Sorangium aterium: one gene and its partner. The protein of the gene in region 1 interacts with the protein of each later gene in a pairwise test. Links are inferred from orthologs where the notes say so. Each region holds a gene or a part of one and is shown in the gene's direction. Other genes may lie near its edges.

Region 1 (4,904 bases):
AGCGCCGCCTGCACGAGGCCGCGCAGCCCGGGCGGAGGCCGCGGCAGCCCGACGGCGTCGAGCATGCGATCGTCGATCATCGCGTGGAGGACCGGCGCCCCGAGCGGCCATAGCGCTCTCGGCAGCGCCCAGCCCAGCACGAGGTCCCGCGTCGCGACGGCGAGCCTCCGGTTGTCCTCCGAGAACCGCAGGTGCTCCGCCTCGTAATCGAGGTTGAACCGCTCGAACGCCTCGTAGCTCGGCGGGATATCCTTGATGTTCATCAGCCCCCCGACCTGCTTCCAGTAGTGGTACGCCGCGAGCTTCTCCTTTTCGAGCAGCGCGCGCCAGGCGAAGCGCTCGTTCCAGCGGATGGGCTCGAAGATGAACGTCGACAACGTGTACAGGTACTCGTCGTTCGGGATGGCGTAACGCCCGTGCTGCCGGTTCATGCGCCGCAGCGCCGCCCGGCCGCGGTCGCTGTCGTATCCGTTCTCCAGCATCTCGGAGAGGATGAGGACCGTGTCGTCGTAGCGCTTCTGGGTGCGCTGGAGGAGCTCCCCTGTCTGCACCAGGAGCGGTGTGCCCTTGGCGATCCCGAACACACGGAACAGCGCGAGCTCGAGGGCGTGCTGCGTGTCCCAAGAGAAATCATAGCACGTCGAGAGAAATGCAATCTCCTGATGATCCTTGACCGGATCCAGGTTTGCTTCGATATGGTCGCGGATCGCATAACGCGATCGCGATTCGGGAGGGGCCCAGCGCATGGAAGATCTCCTGATGTGTATCCGCCCGATGACGCGTCCATTTCTATCATGCCTCACGCATCCTGGCGGAAACATCGCTGAACAGATGAAGACGTCGGTCGTGGCGAGCGGGGCGAGACGAGGTGAGGTGCGGTTCACCGTGGAGCGCCGTGATCATGAGCCGTGACGCGGCGGCGGGCCCGCGGCGGGCGAGCCGGCTGGCCAGGCTCCGCGCGGCGAGGCCGCGGGGAGGGCCGCGGAGCGCGGCGACGAGACGCTCGATCAGCTCGGTCTCGCGCTCGGCTTTCGGGCCTGCTTTCGCGCGCCCAGGCGCGTGCGCGGCCTGCGCGAAGGTGGCACGCTAGCGCCGTGCCGCCTGTCATCGACGACATGATCCAGGAGCTCCTTACACGCCATAGGTCGACCGGTCGGGTGGACCTCAACGACATCGCCGAAGTCGTCGACCGGCGGGCGGTCTCGTACGAGGAGGTGGAGTACATCATCGACCGGCTGGAGTCGGAGGGCCTCCGCGTCGCCGAGCCGCTCGATCCGGGCGATGTCGAGGTGCTCCGGGCCGTCCTCGCGAGCGCGAGGCGGCTCGCGGCCGAGCTCGGGCGCACACCCACGATCGGCGAGATCGCGCTGGCCTCGGGCCAGGCCCCGCACACGGTGCGCCGGGCGCTGGAACAAGCGGGGCGTGCCAAGGCTTGTTGAGAGGAGGCGCGCTCGCCGCGCAGGACGCAGCGCGGCAAGCCATGGTGACGCGTGGGCACGACCAGGTGCGCGAGAGGTGGCGAGCGGCGCCAAGCCGCGACAATTCCCGGCAAGTCAGGGCAAGGCGCGGCAAGACCCGCAGAAACGGAACGACGCCAAACAAAACGAAAGCGCTGCGCCGTTGAGTGCAGACTGGAGCTCTACATCAGTGTTACTATGGAGATGGAGGGGTGCTCTGTAGCCGTAGTCGATTGTTTCATCTACGCATCAGGGAAGGAAGGCTGGACCCGATGAACATCACGATCACGTTCCGGCATATGGTGGGTACCGACGCCGTGAAGAAGTACGCCCACGAGAAGGTGGCCAAGCTCCAGAAGTTCCTTAGGCAGGCGATGACGGCGCAGGTCACCCTCTCCGTAGAGGGTCTGACGCATGTCGCCGACGTTCGCATCTCCTCCGGCAGTCTAGCCTTCCATGCGACCGAACGGGGTGAGGACATGTACGCGTCGATCGACACGGTCCACGACAAGCTCGAGCGGCAGATCCGCGATGGAAAGGGACACACCATGGCGCGGAAGCGCGGCGCGACGAGCGCCGGCGAGTACGCCGTGGAGGTGGAGCGCGAAGCGGTGGCCTCGGCGGGGCGCACCCGATCGTAAACCACCGGGCGCTCCGCCGAGGCGCGGCGCGCGAACCGGAGCGAGGGCCGCCGCGCCCGCTGGCGCGGCGCGCTCCCGCCCCGTGAGCCGCCGCTCGCGGGCGAGGCGGCGCGCTCCCTCCGCGTGAGCCGCAGCTCTCGCCGCGGCGGCGAAGGGCGCTCGTCTCTATCGGCTCGCCCCCAGCGCACGCACGACCTGCCCGGAGCGCCGCGGCGGTCGCCCAGCGACCGCGGCGCGAAGATCGCTCCCTCCGGGACGCTCGCCGCGATAGCGTCCTTGAGTCGCGTACCCGAGGTCCCCAGGGTACGATGGCCACATCGGCTCGCTTGGCCCTGGCCGAGCGCCGCGCCGACCGTGCCACGTGCGCCGTTCCAGAGCCCTCTCACCTCGCCCGAGCGCCGAAATCAGCATGCAAGTCCGCGACATCTTGACCGCGCACCAGGTATCCGTCGCCAGCGAGCAGGAGGGGGTCGTCCGCTCGAAGGCGGACGCGCTCCGCCGGCTCGCCGCCCTGCTCGCGACAGGACAGCCGGGGGTCAAGGCCGACGACATCGAGCGGGTGCTCGGCGAGCGCGAGCGCCTGCAGTCCACCGGCGTCGGCAGCGGCGTGGCCATCCCCCACGGCGCGATGGAGGGCGTCGATCGGCTGATCGGCGCGGTCCTGATCTGCCCGAAGCCGATCGACTTCGACGCGATCGACGGGGCGCCGGTGTCGATCCTCGTGGCCGTGATCGGGCCGAAGCGCGCTACGGGCGAGCACCTGAAGACGCTGGCGCGCATCTCCCGTCTGCTGCGGGACGAAAGCTTCAGGCGGCGCCTGCTCGGCGCCTCGACCGGGCGCGCGGCGTTCGAGCTCATCGCCGCCGAGGAAGGGAGGTCGGTGTCATGAGCGGCCCGCGCAGCAGCGGACAGGAAGGGGAAGGAGGCGGCCGGATGCCCCCCTCGACCGGCGGAGGGCGCGCGGACCGCCCCGTCATCGCGGTGCGGAGCCTGATGGCCGACGAGGGGCTCGGCATCGATCTCACGCTCATCGCCGGCGCCGCGGGCCTCGATCGGCCCATCATGAACACCCGCATCCAGAAGTCCGGGCTCGCGCTCGTCGGCCACTTCCACGGCATCGTGCCGACGCGGGTGCAGATCCTCGGGCAGACAGAGCTCTCGTTCCTCCACAAGCTCTCCCGCGAAGACCGGCTCCTGTCGCTGCGCGGCTTCTTCGAGCTCGGCCTGTGCTGCGTCATCGTCACGCAGGGCGATCAGCCGTTCGAGGCGAACGGCTCCGGCATCGGGTTCGTCCCTGTGCCTGAGCTCGCGCAGTGCGCCGAGGAGACCGGGACGCCGCTCCTCGTCTCGGCCGTGCGATCGAGCGCCACGATCACCGCGCTGCACGCGCTGCTCGACGATCGCCTGGCGCCGCGACTGCGCCTGCACGGCGTGCTCGTCGACGTCTTCGGCGTGGGCCTCCTTCTCATGGGGTCGAGCGCGATCGGCAAGAGCGAGTGCGCGCTCGATCTCGTGATGCGCGGCCACCGGCTCGTGGCCGACGACGCCGTGGAGTGCGATTACCGTCCTCCCGGCATGGTCTTCGGGGCCCCGGCGGAGCTCCTCCGGTACCACCTCGAGGTGCGTGGCCTCGGCATCCTCAACGTGAAGGACCTCTTCGGCGTCACGTCGATCCGCGAGCGCAAGCGGATCGACGTCGTGGTGAAGCTGGTCGAGTGGTCGAAGGACACCGAGTACGATCGGCTCGGGCTGGACGAGCGGTACCACACCATCCTCGGCGTGAAGATCCGGGAGCTCGTCATCCCCGTGCGCCCGGGCCGCGACATGGCGTCGATCCTCGAGGTCGCCGCCCGCAACGAGCTCCTGAAGAACGCCGGGTTCCACGCGGCCCGCGAGTTCTTCGGCAACGTCGAGGGCGAGCTGCTCCGCGAGCGCTCGCCGGAGGAGTCGTCGATCCCGCCGCCGGCGAGGCTCGCCGAGGAAGGCGCCTCGCGGAGCGCCGCGCCGCCCGGCCCGCCCCGGCCTCCGCCGCCCGGCCGCGGCGTGGACGCGCCGAACCCCCCGAGCAGCGCCTTCCGGCCGCCCGCGGATCGGGGCAGGCCGCCCCCCGATCGCCCGAGCTCCGGGTTCAGCCCCACGGAGTCGTCCGTGAGCCTGCCGCGGCCGAGGAGGCGAGGGTGAGCAACGCAGGCGATCAGCAGCAGCACGGCCTGCACGGGCCCGACGGCGCGCCGGGGCGCGTCGTCGTCGTCACGGGCCTCTCCGGCGCGGGCAAGTCGACGGCGCTCCACGCCCTGGAGGACCTCGGGTTCTTCTGCGTCGACAACCTGCCCACGTCGCTCGTGCAGCCGGCGGTCGAGGCGTGCGAGTCGGGCGGGATCACCCGGATCGGGCTCGGCATCGACGTCCGGGTGGGCTCCTTCCTGGCGGGCGCCACGGCGGCGCTCGACTCCATCCGGAACGGACGGGACGTGGTGATCCTCTTCCTCGACGCCTCGGACGAGACGCTGCTCCGGCGCTTCAGCGAGACGCGGCGCCCGCACCCGCTGACGACCGGCGGCAGCGGCGCCATCGCGATGCTCGACGGCGTCCTCCTCGAGCGCGAGCGGCTCGCGTCGTTGCGGGCCAGGGCGACCATCGAGCTCGACACGACCCGGCTGTCGACGCACGACCTGCGCCGCGTCGTCATCGAGCGGCTGCGCCCCTCGAAGGTCGAGGTGCCCCGGATGTCCACCCGGTTCGTCTCGTTCGGTTACAAGTACGGCATCCCGCTCGACGCCGATCTGCTCTTCGACGTCCGCTTCCT
Region 2 (5,346 bases), 2.0 Mb from region 1 along the record:
CAGCGGCGCGCGCGAGATCCGGAAGGGCGCCGTCGACGCGATCGAGGCCTACGTCAAGGAGAAGGGCGGCGCGGTCCCGCCCGCGGTGCGGGCGGCGACGGAGGCCATCGCCCGGAAGGGCGGCACGCCGCTCGTCGTCGCCGAGGGCAGCGCCGTGCTCGGCGTCATCCACCTCAAGGACATCGTGAAGGGCGGCATCAAGGAGCGCTTCGGCGACCTCCGGCGCATGGGCATCAAGACGGTGATGATCACGGGCGACAACCCGCTCACCGCCGCCGCCATCGCCGCCGAGGCCGGCGTCGACGACTTCCTGGCGCACGCCACGCCCGAGGCCAAGCTCTCGCTCATCCGCGATTACCAGATGGGCGGACGGCTCGTCGCCATGACCGGCGACGGGACGAACGACGCCCCCGCGCTGGCGCAGGCGGACGTCGCGGTCGCCATGAACACGGGCACCCAGGCCGCGAAGGAGGCCGGGAACATGGTCGATCTCGACTCGAACCCGACCAAGCTCATCGAGATCGTCGAGATCGGCAAGCAGCTCCTGATGACGCGGGGCGCGCTCACGACCTTCAGCCTGGCGAACGACGTCGCGAAGTACTTCGCCATCATCCCGGCGGCCTTCGTCTCGACGTATCCTGCGCTCGGGCGGCTCGACGTGATGGGGCTCGCCACGCCGCGGAGCGCCGTGCTCTCCGCGGTGATCTTCAACGCGCTCGTCATCGTCGCGCTCATCCCGCTCGCGCTCCGGGGCATCCGCTACCGGTCCGTCGGCGCGGAGCGGATGCTCCGCAGGAACCTGCTCGTCTACGGCCTCGGCGGGCTCATCGCGCCGTTCGTGGGCATCAAAGGGATCGATCTCCTCCTCTCCGCCCTCGGCCTCGCCTGAGCTCCCAAGGAAAGAACGCCATGCTCGCGCACCTGCGACCCGCCCTCGTCCTCCTCCTCGTCCTCACCGGCCTCACGGGGTTCGCCTACCCGCTGCTCTCGACCGCCGTCGCGCAGGCCGCGTTCCCGCACCAGGCGAACGGCAGCCTCGTGCTCCAGGGCGGCCGCGTGGTCGGATCGAGCCTGCTCGGCCAGCCGTTCAACGATCCGCGCTACTTCTGGGGCCGCCCCTCGGCGACGAGCCCCGTCCCCTACGCGGGGCAGGCCTCTGCCGGGAGCAACCTCGGGCCCACGAACCCTGCCCTGGCCGAGGCGGTCAAAGCCAGGATCGAGGCGCTCCGCGCCGCGGATCCGGAGGCCGCCGCGCCGGTGCCCGTCGACCTGGTGACCGCCTCCGGCAGCGGCCTCGATCCGCACATCAGCCCCGCGGCGGCGGAGTACCAGGTGCGGCGCGTGGCGCGCGCGCGGAGCCTGGGAGACGACGAGGTGCGCCGGCTCGTCGCGCGGCACACCGAGGGGCGCTTTCTCGGCCTCCTCGGCGAGCCCCACGTGAACGTGCTGCTCCTGAACCTCGCCCTCGACGGCGCCCGCTGAGGAGAGCGCGAGCGGTGGCGGACGCACGCGAAGACCGGCCGGATCCCGAGGCGCTGCTCGCCGCGGCCCGCGAGGAGGAGGAGCGCGAGGGGAAGGGCAAGCTCAAGATCTTCTTCGGCGCTGCGCCCGGCGTCGGCAAGACGTACGCGATGCTGGCGGCGGCGCGGTCGCTCCACGCCGAAGACGTCGACGTCGTCGTCGGGTGGGTCGAGACGCACGGGCGCGCCGAGACGGAGGCGCTCCTCGGCGGGCCTCCGCCGCTGCCGCGCCTGCCGGCGATCGAGGTCGAGCACCGCGGCAGGACGCTGCGCGACTTCGACCTCGAGGCCGCGCTGGAGCGCCGCCCGAAGCTCCTCCTCGTCGACGAGCTCGCGCACACGAACGCGCCGGGGCTCAGGCACCCGAAGCGCTGGCAGGACGTCATCGACCTCCTCGACGCGGGGATCGACGTCTACACAACCGTCAACGTCCAGCACATCGAGAGCCTGAACGACGTCGTGGCCCAGGTGACCGGCGTCGTGGTCCGGGAGACGGTGCCCGACTCGATGATCGAGCGCGCCGACGAGATCGAGCTCATCGACCTCCCGCCGGACGACCTCCTCGAGCGGCTGCGCGAGGGCAAGGTCTACCTCTCGGAGCAGATCGAGCGCGCGGCGAGCAACTTCTTCCGCAAGGGCAACCTGATCGCCCTGCGCGAGCTCGCCCTGCGGCGCACCGCCGAGCGCGTCGACGATCAGATGCGCGGCTACATGCGCGCCCACGGCATCCAGAAGACGTGGGCCGTCGCCGAGCGGATCGTCGTCTGCGTGGGGCCGAGCCCCATGTCGGCGCGGCTCATCCGGGCGACGCGGCGGATGGCCGGCAGCCTGAAGGCGGAGTGGCACGCGGTCACCGTGCAGACGCCGGCGCAGGCGCGGCTCTCCCAGGCCGACCGCGGGCGGGTCGACCGGAACCTCGCGCTCGCCGAGCGCCTCGGCGCCACCACGGTCCAGCTCCACGGCGCTCAGGTCGCCGGGGAGGTCCTGCGGTACGCCAGGCAGCACAACGTCAGCAAGATCGTCGTCGGCAAGCCGACCCACCCTCGCTGGAAGGACTTCGTCTACGGCTCGCTGCTCGACGATCTCGTGCGCCAGAGCGGCGACATCGACGTCTACGTCATCCAGGGGACGGCGGAGGCGCAGCGGTCCGAGGTCGGGTCGCCGGAGCGGCGCCGCGTCGCGCCGCTGGCCTACGCCCTCAGCGCGGGCGTCGTGGCGCTCTGCACGCTGGTCTCGTGGGTCATGCACCCGTCCTCCGACCTGGCGAACCTCATCATGGTGTACCTGCTCGGGGTCGTCTTCGTCGCGAGCCGCTTCGGGCGAGGCCCCTCGGTGCTCGCCTCGGTGCTCGGCGTCGCGGCCTTCGATTTCTTCTTCGTCAAGCCGTACCTGACCTTCGTCGTCAGCGACCTCCGGTACCTCGTCACGTTCGCGATCATGCTGCTCGTGGCGCTGATCATCGCCGGCCTCACCGTGCGCATCCGCCGCGACGCCGAGAGCGCCGGCCAGCGGGAGCAGCGCACAGCGGCGCTCTACGCGATGAGCAGGGAGCTGACCGCCCTGCGCGAGACCGACAAGCTCAGCCTCGCGGCGGCGCGCCACGTGCGCGACGTCTTCGAGGCCGATGCGGTGGTCCTCCTGCCCGGCCCCGACGGCCGCCTCGCCGTCTGCGCGGGGACGGCGGAGGGCGTTGTCGCCGGCGAGCAGGAGCGGGCTGTCGCGGAGTGGGCGTATGCGCGCGGCAAGGTCGCGGGGGCCGGGACCGACACGCTCCCGAGCGCGGGCGCGATGCACCTGCCGCTCCAGGGGTCCTCCGGGCCGATCGGCGTCCTCAGCGTCCGGCCGCGCGGGTCGTGGCAGTCCCTCGACCTGGGCCGGCGCGAGCTGCTCGGCGCCTTCGCCACGCAGACGTCGCTCGCGCTGGAGCGCGCCCTGCTCGCGCGGCAGGCCCAGCGCGCGCAGCTCCACGCCCAGGCGGAGGAGCTCCGCAACGCCCTCCTGAGCTCGGTCTCGCACGACCTGCGCACGCCGCTCGCCACGATCACCGGCGTCGCGGGCGCGCTGCTCGACGAGGGGGCCGCGCTCGACCCGGCGGCCCGGCGCGACCTGACGCAGACCGTGCTGGAGGAGGCGCAGCGGCTCGAGCGCCTCGTGCGCAACCTGCTCGACATGACGCGCCTGGAGTCCGGCGCGCTCGCGGTGAAGAAGGAGTGGCTGCCGCTCGAGGAGATCGTGGGGGCAGCGCTGAACCGGGTCGAGGAGCGCCTGGAAGGCCGGGAGGTCTCGATCGAGCTCGACCGGGCCACGGAGCTCGTCCCGATGGATGGCGTGCTGATGGAGCAGGTGCTCATCAACCTGCTCGAGAACGCGCTCAAGTACTCGCCGGCCGGCAGCCCGATCGGGATCCGGGGGTTCACCGAGCGGAGCACGGCGATGCTCGAGATCGCGGATCGCGGTCCGGGCCTACCGCCCGGCGAGGAGGAGGCCATCTTCGAGAAATTCCACCGAGGCCGCGGCCAGACGCAGCGCGGCCTCGGCCTCGGCCTCACCATCTGCCGCGGCATCGTGGCCGCGCACGGCGGACAGATCACGGCCGAGGATCGGCCTCATGGGGGCGCGGTCTTCCGCGTGACGTTGCCCATCGAGGGCCGCCCGCCGCACCTCGCCGCCCCGGAGCTGCCGGCGGCCGCGGGCGCTTGATATCGTGGGTGGGCGATGGCGGAAGCGTCTCCTCTCGTGCTGCTGATCGAGGACGAGCCGCAGATGCGCCGCTTCTTGCGCGCGATGCTGGCGGCCCGCGGCTACCGGCTCGTGGAGACGGAGACGGGCGCCGAGGGCATCGCCCAGGCGACGACGCGCAATCCGGATCTCGTGCTCCTCGATCTCGGGCTCCCTGACATGGACGGCCTGGAGGTGACCCGGCGGCTCCGGGAGTGGACCGCTGTCCCGATCATCGTGCTGTCGGCCCGCGGCCAGGAGCAGGACAAGATCGACGCGCTGGACGGCGGCGCCGACGATTACCTGACCAAGCCGTTCAGCGCGGGTGAGCTCCTGGCGCGGCTGCGCGTGGCCCTGCGCCACGCCGCCCACGCGGCGAAGGCGGAGAGCTCAACCTTCAAGGTGCAGGACGTCGATGTCGATCTCGCGCGCCGGGTCGTGCTGCGGGGCGGCGAGGAGATCCACCTGACACCGATCGAGTACAAGCTGCTCACGACGCTGATCCGACACGCCGGAAAGGTGCTGACGCACCGCCAGCTCCTCGGCGAGGTGTGGGGCCCTGCCTACGCGGGGCAGACACACTATCTGCGCGTCTACATGGCGCAGCTGCGGCACAAGCTGGAGCGCGACCCGGCGCGACCGCAGATCCTGATCACCGAGCCCGGCGTGGGCTACCGGCTCAAGGGGACTCGAGTCGAGCCGTAGCCAACGCGAGCGCGCTCTCAGCTCGCGATGCGCCGGAGCACGATGACCGGCCGCCCCGCGTCGCGCGAGCGATCGATATCCACCTTGCAGTCGAGCATCCAGTCGTTGTGGTCCTCCGGATCGGCGATGATCTGCTGGACCACCCAGGAGCCGCCGTCCTCGGCGGGGTGGATGATCGTGTTGCTCGGGCTCCGGGCCGCCGGATCGGTGCGGATCGCGGCGTGCTCCGCGTAATAGCCCCGGAGCGCCTCGTCCAGCCGCTCCGCCGTCCAGGGCGCCTCCTCCCCCTCCACCATCTCGGAGGCGACCTCGTAGTCGCGGCGGGCCAGCGCGCGCAGGAAGAAGAAGAGCTCGTTCCTCACGAGCACCGTGAAGTCCTTGACGTTCCGCGTGACGTCGAACG

What was found. Proteins that work in one complex are often made in the same cells at the same time.
Region 2: the proteins of POL72_RS09355 (region 1) and POL72_RS01845 interact in binary tests that used the Escherichia coli proteins (3 or more experiments, as listed by UniProt). The link is inferred for Sorangium aterium from one-to-one orthologs.

What each region holds. Positions count from the first base shown.
Region 1 is NZ_JAQNDK010000001.1:2,568,807-2,573,710, reverse strand. The notes cover bases 1,395-4,247. They hold POL72_RS09355 (PTS sugar transporter subunit IIA), read left to right. Parts: upstream 1,395-2,507; coding sequence 2,508-2,987; downstream 2,988-4,247. Other genes in these bases: hprK (HPr(Ser) kinase/phosphatase), read left to right, coding at 3,032-4,247; hpf (ribosome hibernation-promoting factor, HPF/YfiA family), read left to right, coding at 1,730-2,098; POL72_RS09365 (sigma-70 domain-containing protein), read left to right, coding at 1,395-1,439. In the rest of the region: POL72_RS09370 (oxygenase MpaB family protein), read right to left, coding at 1-746; more of POL72_RS09365, read left to right, coding at 1,095-1,394; more of hprK, read left to right, coding at 4,248-4,279; RNase adapter RapZ, read left to right, coding at 4,276-4,904. UniProt on the Escherichia coli protein: Seems to have a role in regulating nitrogen assimilation.
Region 2 is NZ_JAQNDK010000001.1:551,478-556,823, forward strand. Bases 1,126-4,420 are described here. They hold POL72_RS01845 (DUF4118 domain-containing protein), read left to right. Parts: upstream 1,126-1,496; coding sequence 1,497-4,220; downstream 4,221-4,420. Other genes in these bases: kdpC (potassium-transporting ATPase subunit KdpC), read left to right, coding at 1,126-1,482; POL72_RS01850 (response regulator), read left to right, coding at 4,236-4,420. Outside these bases: potassium-transporting ATPase subunit KdpB, read left to right, coding at 1-889; more of kdpC, read left to right, coding at 910-1,125; more of POL72_RS01850, read left to right, coding at 4,421-4,943; POL72_RS01855 (DEAD/DEAH box helicase), read right to left, coding at 4,961-5,346. UniProt on the Escherichia coli protein: Member of the two-component regulatory system KdpD/KdpE involved in the regulation of the kdp operon. KdpD may function as a membrane-associated protein kinase that phosphorylates KdpE in response to environmental signals.